One region of the Dermacoccus sp. PAMC28757 genome, then DNA from elsewhere that is predicted to be linked to it. Evidence: riboswitches for the same ligand, from Rfam matches in the RefSeq annotation. Region 1 holds a riboswitch; the other holds the start of a gene.
The links. Region 1 has a riboswitch for cobalamin ahead of H7F30_RS10265 (VWA domain-containing protein). Riboswitches for the same ligand answer to the same signal wherever they lie in the genome.

Region 1 (4,208 bases):
TCAGGGGCCGTGAGCTCTCGTCCGATGACGGCGGCTGTGGCCGCGTAGGCGGGCACGCCCGGGCAGACCTCCCACGGCACCCCGAGAGCGTCGAGTCGTCGGGTCTGCTCGGCGAGAGCCGAGTAGATCGACGGGTCGCCCGAGCACAGCCGCGCGACGTCCGCTCCGCGGGCGTGAGCCTCGGCCATGAGGCGCGTGATGTCGTCGAGGTCGAGACGTTGCGTGTCGATACGTTCGGCGTCGGCGGGCAGGTGAGCGAGCACGGCCGCGTCGAGGTAGGTGCCGGCGAACAGGCACACCGACGAGCGCTCGAGCAGGTTCACGGCGCGCAGCGTGAGGAGATCGGCCGCTCCCGGACCGGCACCGATGAAGTGGACGGTCATGCGGACTCCTTCGACCTGGGGGGCCGCGTCAGGCACCACTGAACGACGCTACGGGCAGGCTTCCAGCCGTTGAAGCGCCCGAGAGGCTCGAGATGTTCGACGGCAAGGCGGGTGAGTGAGCCGCCGTGCGTGCGGTGTACCTCGTGAAGCAGCGCTTCGCTCTCTCTCGTCACGGCGTGGGCGACGAGACGACCACCGGGCCGCAACGCTGCAATCGCGGCGTCCAGGACGTCACGATCCAGTCCACCGCCGAGGAAGACGGCATCCGGTCGAGGCAGGTCGTCGTCGCGCACGGCGGCGCTCGTGCTGGTGACGTGGACGTCCACGCGGGAGGAGACGCCGAAGCGGGCGGCGTTCTGCGTCACCCGATCGGCACGGTCGGGATCGCGCTCGATGGCGACCGTGCGGGCCCGCGGGGCAGCGAGGCACCACTCGATCCCCACGGCCCCCGAGCCGGCGCCGAGGTCCCACAGGACCTGACCGGGCCACGGGCGCAGCCGGGCGAGGGCGGTGGCACGCACGTCTCGCTTCGTGATGAGTCCGTCGTGCTCGAAAGCGTCGTCGGCACGACCGGGGGCGGGCCCGAGGGCTTGTGGCTCGGCGTCGAGAACACCGACCTCGAGGCACACGACGACGAGGTCAGGGGTGCGTTCGTCACCCCACGCAGCGCAGGTGGTGCTGTGCGAGCCCTCGTTCTGGCCACCGAGGTGCCACCACGCGGTGAGCTGTGCAGTTCCGGCGCCTGCCTCCACGGCGAGGCGTGCAACCTCCGCGGGGTTGTCACCGTCCGAACAGAGCAGGACGAGACGGGCACCAGGGGTGACGAACGGAAGGAAACGGTCCGTGGAGCGGCCGACGAGGGTGACGACGTCGACGGACTCCGCCGACCACCCCATCCGAGCGCGGGCCAGCGCCTCCGACGAGAGCGCCGGGTGGACACGCACCGCCTCCCGACCAACTGCCTTGATCAGCGTCGTTCCGATGCCCGACAAAAACGGGTCTCCGGATGCGAGAACAACTGTGTGCCTGCCTGATTCGCCGACAAGCGACTGCAGGTTGTCGCGCAGCGGCGACGGCAGGGGTCGCCGTTCCTGCTGTCCCATCGACGGCAGCAGGTCGAGCTGACGTGGGCTTCCGATGACGGTGTCAGCCCGTTCCACGAGGTGTCGTGAGGCTTCAGAGAGACCACTCCACCCGTCGTCCCCGATGCCCACGACCTCGATCATGGCCGACACCCTACGACAACGCTGAGCACCGACGGCGGCCCTGAGGGACGCGAAACCTCGGATCGGCCCGGACACCACCACGGCGCGCGCGTCTGCCATGATGTCTCCCGGTTGCATGACGAGGAATACCGGTGAGAATCCGGAGCGGTCCCGCCACTGTGAGCTTCCCTTCGAAGCGAGCCAGGACGTCGTCATCACCTGCCACGTGCACGAGCCGTGGCATCTCGTACGGCAAGCGTGGTCACTTGCCAGGAGGATTCGTGATGTCCCGTTACCCCTTCACGGCCGTCGTCGGCGCAGACGACCTCGAACTGGCTCTCGTGCTGACGACAATCTCACCGGCCATCGGTGGTGTGCTCGTTCGCGGCGAGAAGGGCACGGCCAAGTCGACCATCGTGCGCGGGCTCGTCGACGTGCTCCCCCGGATCGACGTCGTCGCCGGATGCCGCTACAGCTGCGACCCGCGGACCCCGGAGCCGAACTGCCCCGACGGCCCTCACGACGCCGACGGTGACGCCACGAGTCGCCCGGTCCGTCTTGTCGAACTTCCCGTCGGCGCCGGCGACGACCGAGTCAGTGGCTCGCTCGATCTGGCCCGGGCCTTGGGCGCCGGCAGCGCCGAGTTCCGCCCCGGCCTGCTCGCCGAGGCCAACCGTGGGTTGCTCTACGTCGACGAGGTCAACCTCCTGCACGACCACCTCGTCGACCTCCTGCTCGACGCGTCCGCGATGGGCAGCAACACCGTCGAGCGTGACGGCATGTCGGTGACGCACGCAGCCCGTTTCGTCCTCGTCGGCACGATGAACCCCGAGGAGGGCGAACTCCGCCCCCAGCTGCTCGACCGCTTCGGCCTCTCCGTCGACGTCGCAGCCTCGCGTGACCCCGAGGTCCGCGCCGAAGTCGTCACGCGTCGCCTCGCCTTCGACGCGAACCCCGATGCGTTCCTCGAACGATTCGCGGGCCATCAGGCTCGCCTGCGAGAGCGCATCGCCGCGGCCCAGGAGCGTGTCGGAGGGGTTGTCCTTTCCCCGTGGGCGCTGCGCACCATCGCCCGCGTGTGTGCCGGCTTCGACGTCGACGGGATGCGTGCCGATATCGTCATCGCGCGAACGGCCAGTGCGCACGCCGCGTGGCGTGGCGCCGACGCCGTCGAGCGTGAGGACATCCGCGCAGCGGCCGTCCTTGCGCTCGCACACCGCCGACGCCGCGGCCCCTTCGACCCGCCCGGCCTGGACGAAGACCTTCTCGATCGGCTGCTCGACGAGGAACCGCCCCCGCCGCCCGAGGGCGGCGACGATCCCGGCGACGAGCCGCAGGAGCCCGACGACGAGGAGCCGTCCAACTCCGAGGCCGCCGACGGGAGCGAAGCGACTGACGGGCCAAGCGCCGATTCTCCTCAATCGCCGCCTGCCCAGGACGACAGCCCGCGTGACGAGCAGTCACCCACGTCCTCGCACGACACGCACGCCGAGACAGAGGCGGATCAGAGCCCTGCCGATACACAGGACGAACCGCAGAACGCGGCCGCACCCGTCGCGACGGCATCGGTCGGCGCCCCCTACCGCCCACAGCGCTTCGAACTGTCGAGCATCGGTCGAGGTGAGGCCGGACGACGCAGCCGCGCCGAAACGACGACGGGCCGCGTCGTCGGTGTACGCCCCGATCGTGAGGGCAAGGTCCACCTCCTCGCGACGGTCCGCGAAGCGGCCGTGCGGCAAGTAGCACGGAAGGCCGAGCCCGGCTCGGGGCTCCTCGTCGAACCGGCGGACCTGCGCCATGCGCGGATCATGGGCCGTGAATCCAACCTCGTCCTCTTCTGCGTGGATGCCTCGGGCTCGATGGCCGCACGCAAGCGGATGAGCGAGGTCAAGACCGCCGTGCTCTCGCTCTTGCTCGACGCCTACGAGCGTCGCGACAAGGTTGGCCTCGTGACGTTCGCCGGCGACGGTGCCCGCCTCGTCCTGCCGCCGACCTCCTCCGTCGACCGAGCCGCGACCCTGCTCGCCGACGTTCCGCACGGCGGGCGCACCCCTGTCGCGGAGGGCCTGCTCGAAGCGGCGGACGTGCTGCGCATCGAGCGGCTGCGCGACCCGAACCGACGTCCCCTGCTCGTGCTCGTCACCGACGGCCGCGCGACGAGCGGCGAGCGCGCCCTCGAGCGAGCCTTCGACGTGGCCGATAGGTGGCACTCCCTCGACGTCGAGACGATCGTCGTCGACTGCGAATCGGGACGCTTCCGACTCGGCCTCGCGGGGCAGCTCGCCCAGCGGATGCTGGCCCGTCACGTACCCCTCGAGCAGGTCTCGGCCACCGGCCTCATCGACGCCATCGCTCCCGCGGCGACGCCGCGCACCTCGAACGGGAAGGCAGCCTGATGCCCCAGGGACAGACCCCCAGCACTCCGGACGACGGCCTCACGACCCGTCAGCGCCGCAACCGCCCCCTCGTCGTCGTCCACCACGGCGCGGGCAAGGGCAAGTCGACGGCCGCCTTCGGGCTCGCGCTGCGCGCCTGGAACCAGGGCTGGTCGATCGGCGTCTTCCAATTCGTGAAGTCCGCCAAGTGGCGCATCGGTGAGCAGGCCGCGCTCGAAGCGCTC
Region 2 (4,208 bases), 540 kb from region 1:
CAGTCACGGGCACGGACGGCGCGGTGCCGCTGCCGAAGCGGAATCCGACGACTCCGCCCGGGGTGGCGGGCAGCGAGGCGACACCGAGGTTCGAGTAGTTCCACGAGCCGCCGCGCTTGGCGCTGAAGACCGCCCAGTAGGCGTTCGTCGGAGGCATCCGGCACGGCGAACTCGACGGGTACCCGTTGACGCCGCAGAGCACGCCGTCGTGGTACTGCGTGGAACCGGTCGTCGAGAACCCGGCGGCCCGCAGCGCCTGGAGCGCCGTGCCCGGACTACCCGGCGCGCAGCCGGTGGCCGAGCCGCTCGGGAACTGGACGACGACGGTCACGCCGCTCGTCGCACTCGTGCACGCACCCGCAGCGGACGCGGGCGCTGCGGCACCCGTCGTCACGGCACCGAGGCCCGCGAGGGCCGAGGCGCCGACGAGAACCGGTGCGCCGAGGCGCGCGAGATCAGCGGCGACGCGCGTACGCAACGGCACCTCCCGCGGTGACGAGGATGACGGCGCCGAAGGCGAAGCCGAACGGCACGGTGTTGTCGGAAACCTTGTCGGTGTTCACGATCGGGCCGGTGGCGGGCGTCGTCGACGTCGGCTGCGGCACCGTGGACGTGGACGGCGCGCTCGGGCTCGTCGTCGAGGTCGGGGCTGCGGTGGCGTCCGTGCTCGTGGCGCTCGTGGTGCTCGTGGGAGCCGGCGTGGCGGAGGTGGACGTCGAGTTGCTCGACGAGGTGGACGTCGGCTTCGGCGCGCTCGTCGTGGACGTCGAGGTGCTGGGCGACGACGTGGGCTCGGAGGAGCACGAGATGGCGGGAGTCGCGGTGGCGCCACCCTTCGTCAACGAGACGAGGGGCGCCCTCGTGAACGCGTAGAGCCCCTGGGACGTGGCGCGGGTCTCGTTGCCGGCGAGCTTGCCGGAGGCACCGGCGCTCTTCATCGCCGCGAACGTGGTGCGGTCGTAGGCGATGGCGCCACGCACAGCGGCAGGGAACGAGCAGCCGTACTGCAGCGAGGCGACGAACGACTGCGCCTTAACAGCGCGCGCGTCCTGACCGCCGAGGGTGAACGCCACCGCCGCGAGGCCCGTCGAGTTGGCGTTGGGGGTGGTCGTGCCCGTTCCGCCGACGACGCCACCGTCGGCGTTCTGCTTCGTTGCGAGGAAGTTCACGGCCTTCGTCACGTCGGCGCCGTGACCGCCGGCGGCGGCGAGCGCCTGCACGGCGAACGACGTGGCGTCGGGGTCGGAGACGCACGCCGAACCGTCGTCGGCCAAGCGGAATCCGCCGTCATTGCAGCGCAGCGAGAGGAGGTAGTTCGTGGCCTTCGCGTCAGCGGGCGCGCCGGCCTTCTGCAGCGCGATGACGGCGAGGGACTGGGTGACGGCGTTCGAGTAGTCGCCGTAGGCCGAGACGTCGGAGAAGCGGCCGCTCGGCTTCTCGAGGCCCTGCAGCTTCGAGACGAGGTCGACGCCGCCGAACGCGCGCGGGTTCTGCCCCTGTGCCTTCGCGACGATGAGGGACTTCGCCACAGCTCCGGCGTACACGTCGGTGCCCGGGGCGGCGTAGTCACTCACGCCTTTGGCGAAGGCCGTTGCGGCGGCGGTGGCTTCGGTGTCCGCCACGCCGGCCGACGTAAGGGCCAGGATGCCGTCCGCGGAAAGGCCCGCGTCGAGGTAGGTCTGACCCGCGTAGGTGGAGCTGAGCTGGTGCCCGCCCGCCGCGAACTGCCCGGCAAGGAAGGACGCCGCGGCGTCGCTTCCCGTCGCGGGAGCGGCAGTGGCGGGCGCCGAGGCTGCGGCAGCGAGAGCGACGAGGGCGGCGCTGGTGACTCCGGCGCGACGCAGGTGGGTCGTCATGATGACCTTCCGGGCAGGTGCGTGGCCGGTGGGCGACACCCTGCTCGAACGACGAGCCGGGCCCCTCCCGCTGACCTCGACGGGTGTGATGAGGCAGATGTGATCAGACACAGCCGAGACGAGGCATTCCGGCTCATCAGCGAACTGATCTACGGCTGCGGGTCAGCGCCGGAATTCGACCGGCTTCCCCTCGTTCTCGGCTCTCCGGCACGAGCCGAAGATCGCATCCAGGCTATCACCAGCCGCCGTGCGCCCTCGTCTCAGCGAGAGCGCCTGACGAGCGCGTCCCAGACCGAGCGCGCGATGGGTGCGGCGGTCCGTCCACCCTCGCCTCCTTCGTCGACCCGAACGACGACGACGTAGCGCTTGCCGTCCTCGTCCGCCCCGCCGAACGAGGCGAACCACGCGGTGGCGTGCTTGCCGTAGACCTCGGCCGTCCCTGTCTTGCCGTAGACGGCGTGCGCGTCGAGGTCGAAGCCTCGGAAGGCCTCGGAGGCCGTCCCCGTCGAGACCGCCCGTTTGAGCCCCTCGAGTTCACGGGCGTACATCCGGGCATCGAGGCTGAGGGTACGGGCCTCGGGCGACGGGAGCGCCGTGCGAGCGCTGCCGTCCGAACGCGCGGTTGCCACGGCGACGCGGGGCGTCGGCACACGACCGTTCGTCGCGAGCGCGGCGAAGGACGTGGCCACCTGCATCGGCGTCGCGGCGACGTCACCCTGGCCGATCGCGAAGTTCACCGCGTCACCGGCGCGTACGACGTAGCCACTCGTGCAGTTCTCCTTGGCCACCTGCGTGAGATACGAAGCACGGTCCTTGTCGGTGATCTCCGGGTAGCCGCTCTTCGCCCGCCTGCAGGACGCCGCCTTCGTCGCCTCCCACTCACGGCGCTTCGTCGCGCGGTCGGGAAGGGAGCCGCTCGCCTCCGCGGGCAGGTCAACCCCGGTTCGCGCGCCGTATCCGAACTCGCGGGCCACGCTGGTGTACGGGTCGGGAGCGTCGGTGGACGCCTTCACTCCCCCGGCCTTGACCCAGGCGTCGTACGCCCACCGGTAGAAAACGGTGTCGCAGGAGACCTCGAGCGCCTTCGGGATGTCGATCGTGCCGTGCGCCTGCGACTCGAAGTTGCTGTAGGAGCGGTTGCCGATCATGACCGACGACGGGCAGGAGTACGAGCCGTTCGGGTCCACGCCGGTCTGGGCCGCGGCGAAGAGGGAGAACACCTTGAACGTCGACGCGGGTGGGCCGGCCACGGACGTGGCTCGGTTGGTCAGCGGGTCGCCGGCCCTCGTGTCGAGCAGCGAGTCGTACTCGGCCTGCGTCACGCCGCCGTTCCACACGGACGGGTCGTAGGTGGGCTGGTTCGTCATGGCGACGACGTTGCCGCTGTCCGCCTCGAGGACAACGACGCTTCCCGAACCGGCCTTTTGCCCGCGCTTCCGGGCTGCGGCGATGCCGTCGGCGAGGGCCTTCGCCGCGGCGTCCTGCACGTCAGGGCGGATCGAGGTGACGACGTCCTGGCCCGCCACCGGCGGCACGTCCGCCACCTGACGTTGCGCCGTGCCGTCGGGGCCGATGGCGGTGGAGCGCTTGCCGTCGCGTCCGCGCAGGACGGCGTCGTACTGCTTCTCGACACCCGTGCGGCCGAGCAACGTCGGCACACCCGACCCCGAGCTCGAGACGCCGGTGTCGTCGGCTGTCGCTGCCGTGAGGTAACCGGCCACCTGGGCGAGGGAGTCGCCGCGGGAGCCGTAGGTTCGGGTCGCTGTCGGTCGCACCGCGATGCCGGGGTAGGCCTCGGGGCGCTCGAGCAGCGCGTTCGCAGCCGACGCCTCGACGTCGGAGGCGATCGGCACCGCCTCGAAGGGATGCCCGGCGAAGCAGACCGGCGACGGCGCGGCGCCCTTCGTCCCGCACGCCTTCGTCCGCGCCAAGAGGCTCCGCGGATCCCGGCCGATGGCCGAGGCGACGCGCGCGATGACCTTCGGCGCGTCGTCACGCGCGAGGGCCTGCGGCGAGATCGTCAGCGTCGTCGTCGAACCGTTCCCGACGAGAACGGTGCCGTCGGCAGCGAGGATCCGCCCGCGTTGGGCAGGCACGACGACGTCGCGCGTGTTGATGTCCGCTGCGGCCCGCGCGTTCTTCGCGCCGTCGACGATCTGCAGTTGAACGAGGCGACCCACCATGATCGTCGCGACGAGAGCGACGACAAGAGCCATGACAAGCAACCGCGCACGTCCCGACGCCCCTCGCGCACCACGCGAACCTGCCCCACGGAAGCTCGGCACGAGCAACGGTCCGAACGGACGGCGTTCCCTCGGCACGCCTCGGCGCAGCCGGGTCATGCGCGTCCTC

Region 2: another riboswitch for cobalamin. It lies ahead of H7F30_RS12745 (prenyltransferase/squalene oxidase repeat-containing protein); the one in region 1 lies ahead of H7F30_RS10265 (VWA domain-containing protein).

The regions. Positions count from the first base shown of each region.
Region 1 covers NZ_CP060292.1:2,147,820-2,152,027, reverse strand. Annotated here, with positions in the region: gene H7F30_RS10275 (cobalt-precorrin-4/precorrin-4 C(11)-methyltransferase) at 1-383, opposite strand, end outside; gene cbiE (precorrin-6y C5,15-methyltransferase (decarboxylating) subunit CbiE) at 380-1,609, opposite strand; cobalamin riboswitch at 1,691-1,817, shown strand; gene H7F30_RS10265 (VWA domain-containing protein) at 1,873-3,984, shown strand; gene cobO (cob(I)yrinic acid a,c-diamide adenosyltransferase) at 3,984-4,208, shown strand, end outside.
Region 2 covers NZ_CP060292.1:2,690,686-2,694,893, forward strand. Annotated here, with positions in the region: gene H7F30_RS12740 (hypothetical protein) at 1-478, opposite strand, end outside; gene H7F30_RS12745 (prenyltransferase/squalene oxidase repeat-containing protein) at 456-1,856, opposite strand; cobalamin riboswitch at 1,956-2,097, opposite strand; gene H7F30_RS12750 (penicillin-binding transpeptidase domain-containing protein) at 2,117-4,072, opposite strand; gene H7F30_RS12755 (hypothetical protein) at 4,195-4,208, opposite strand, start outside.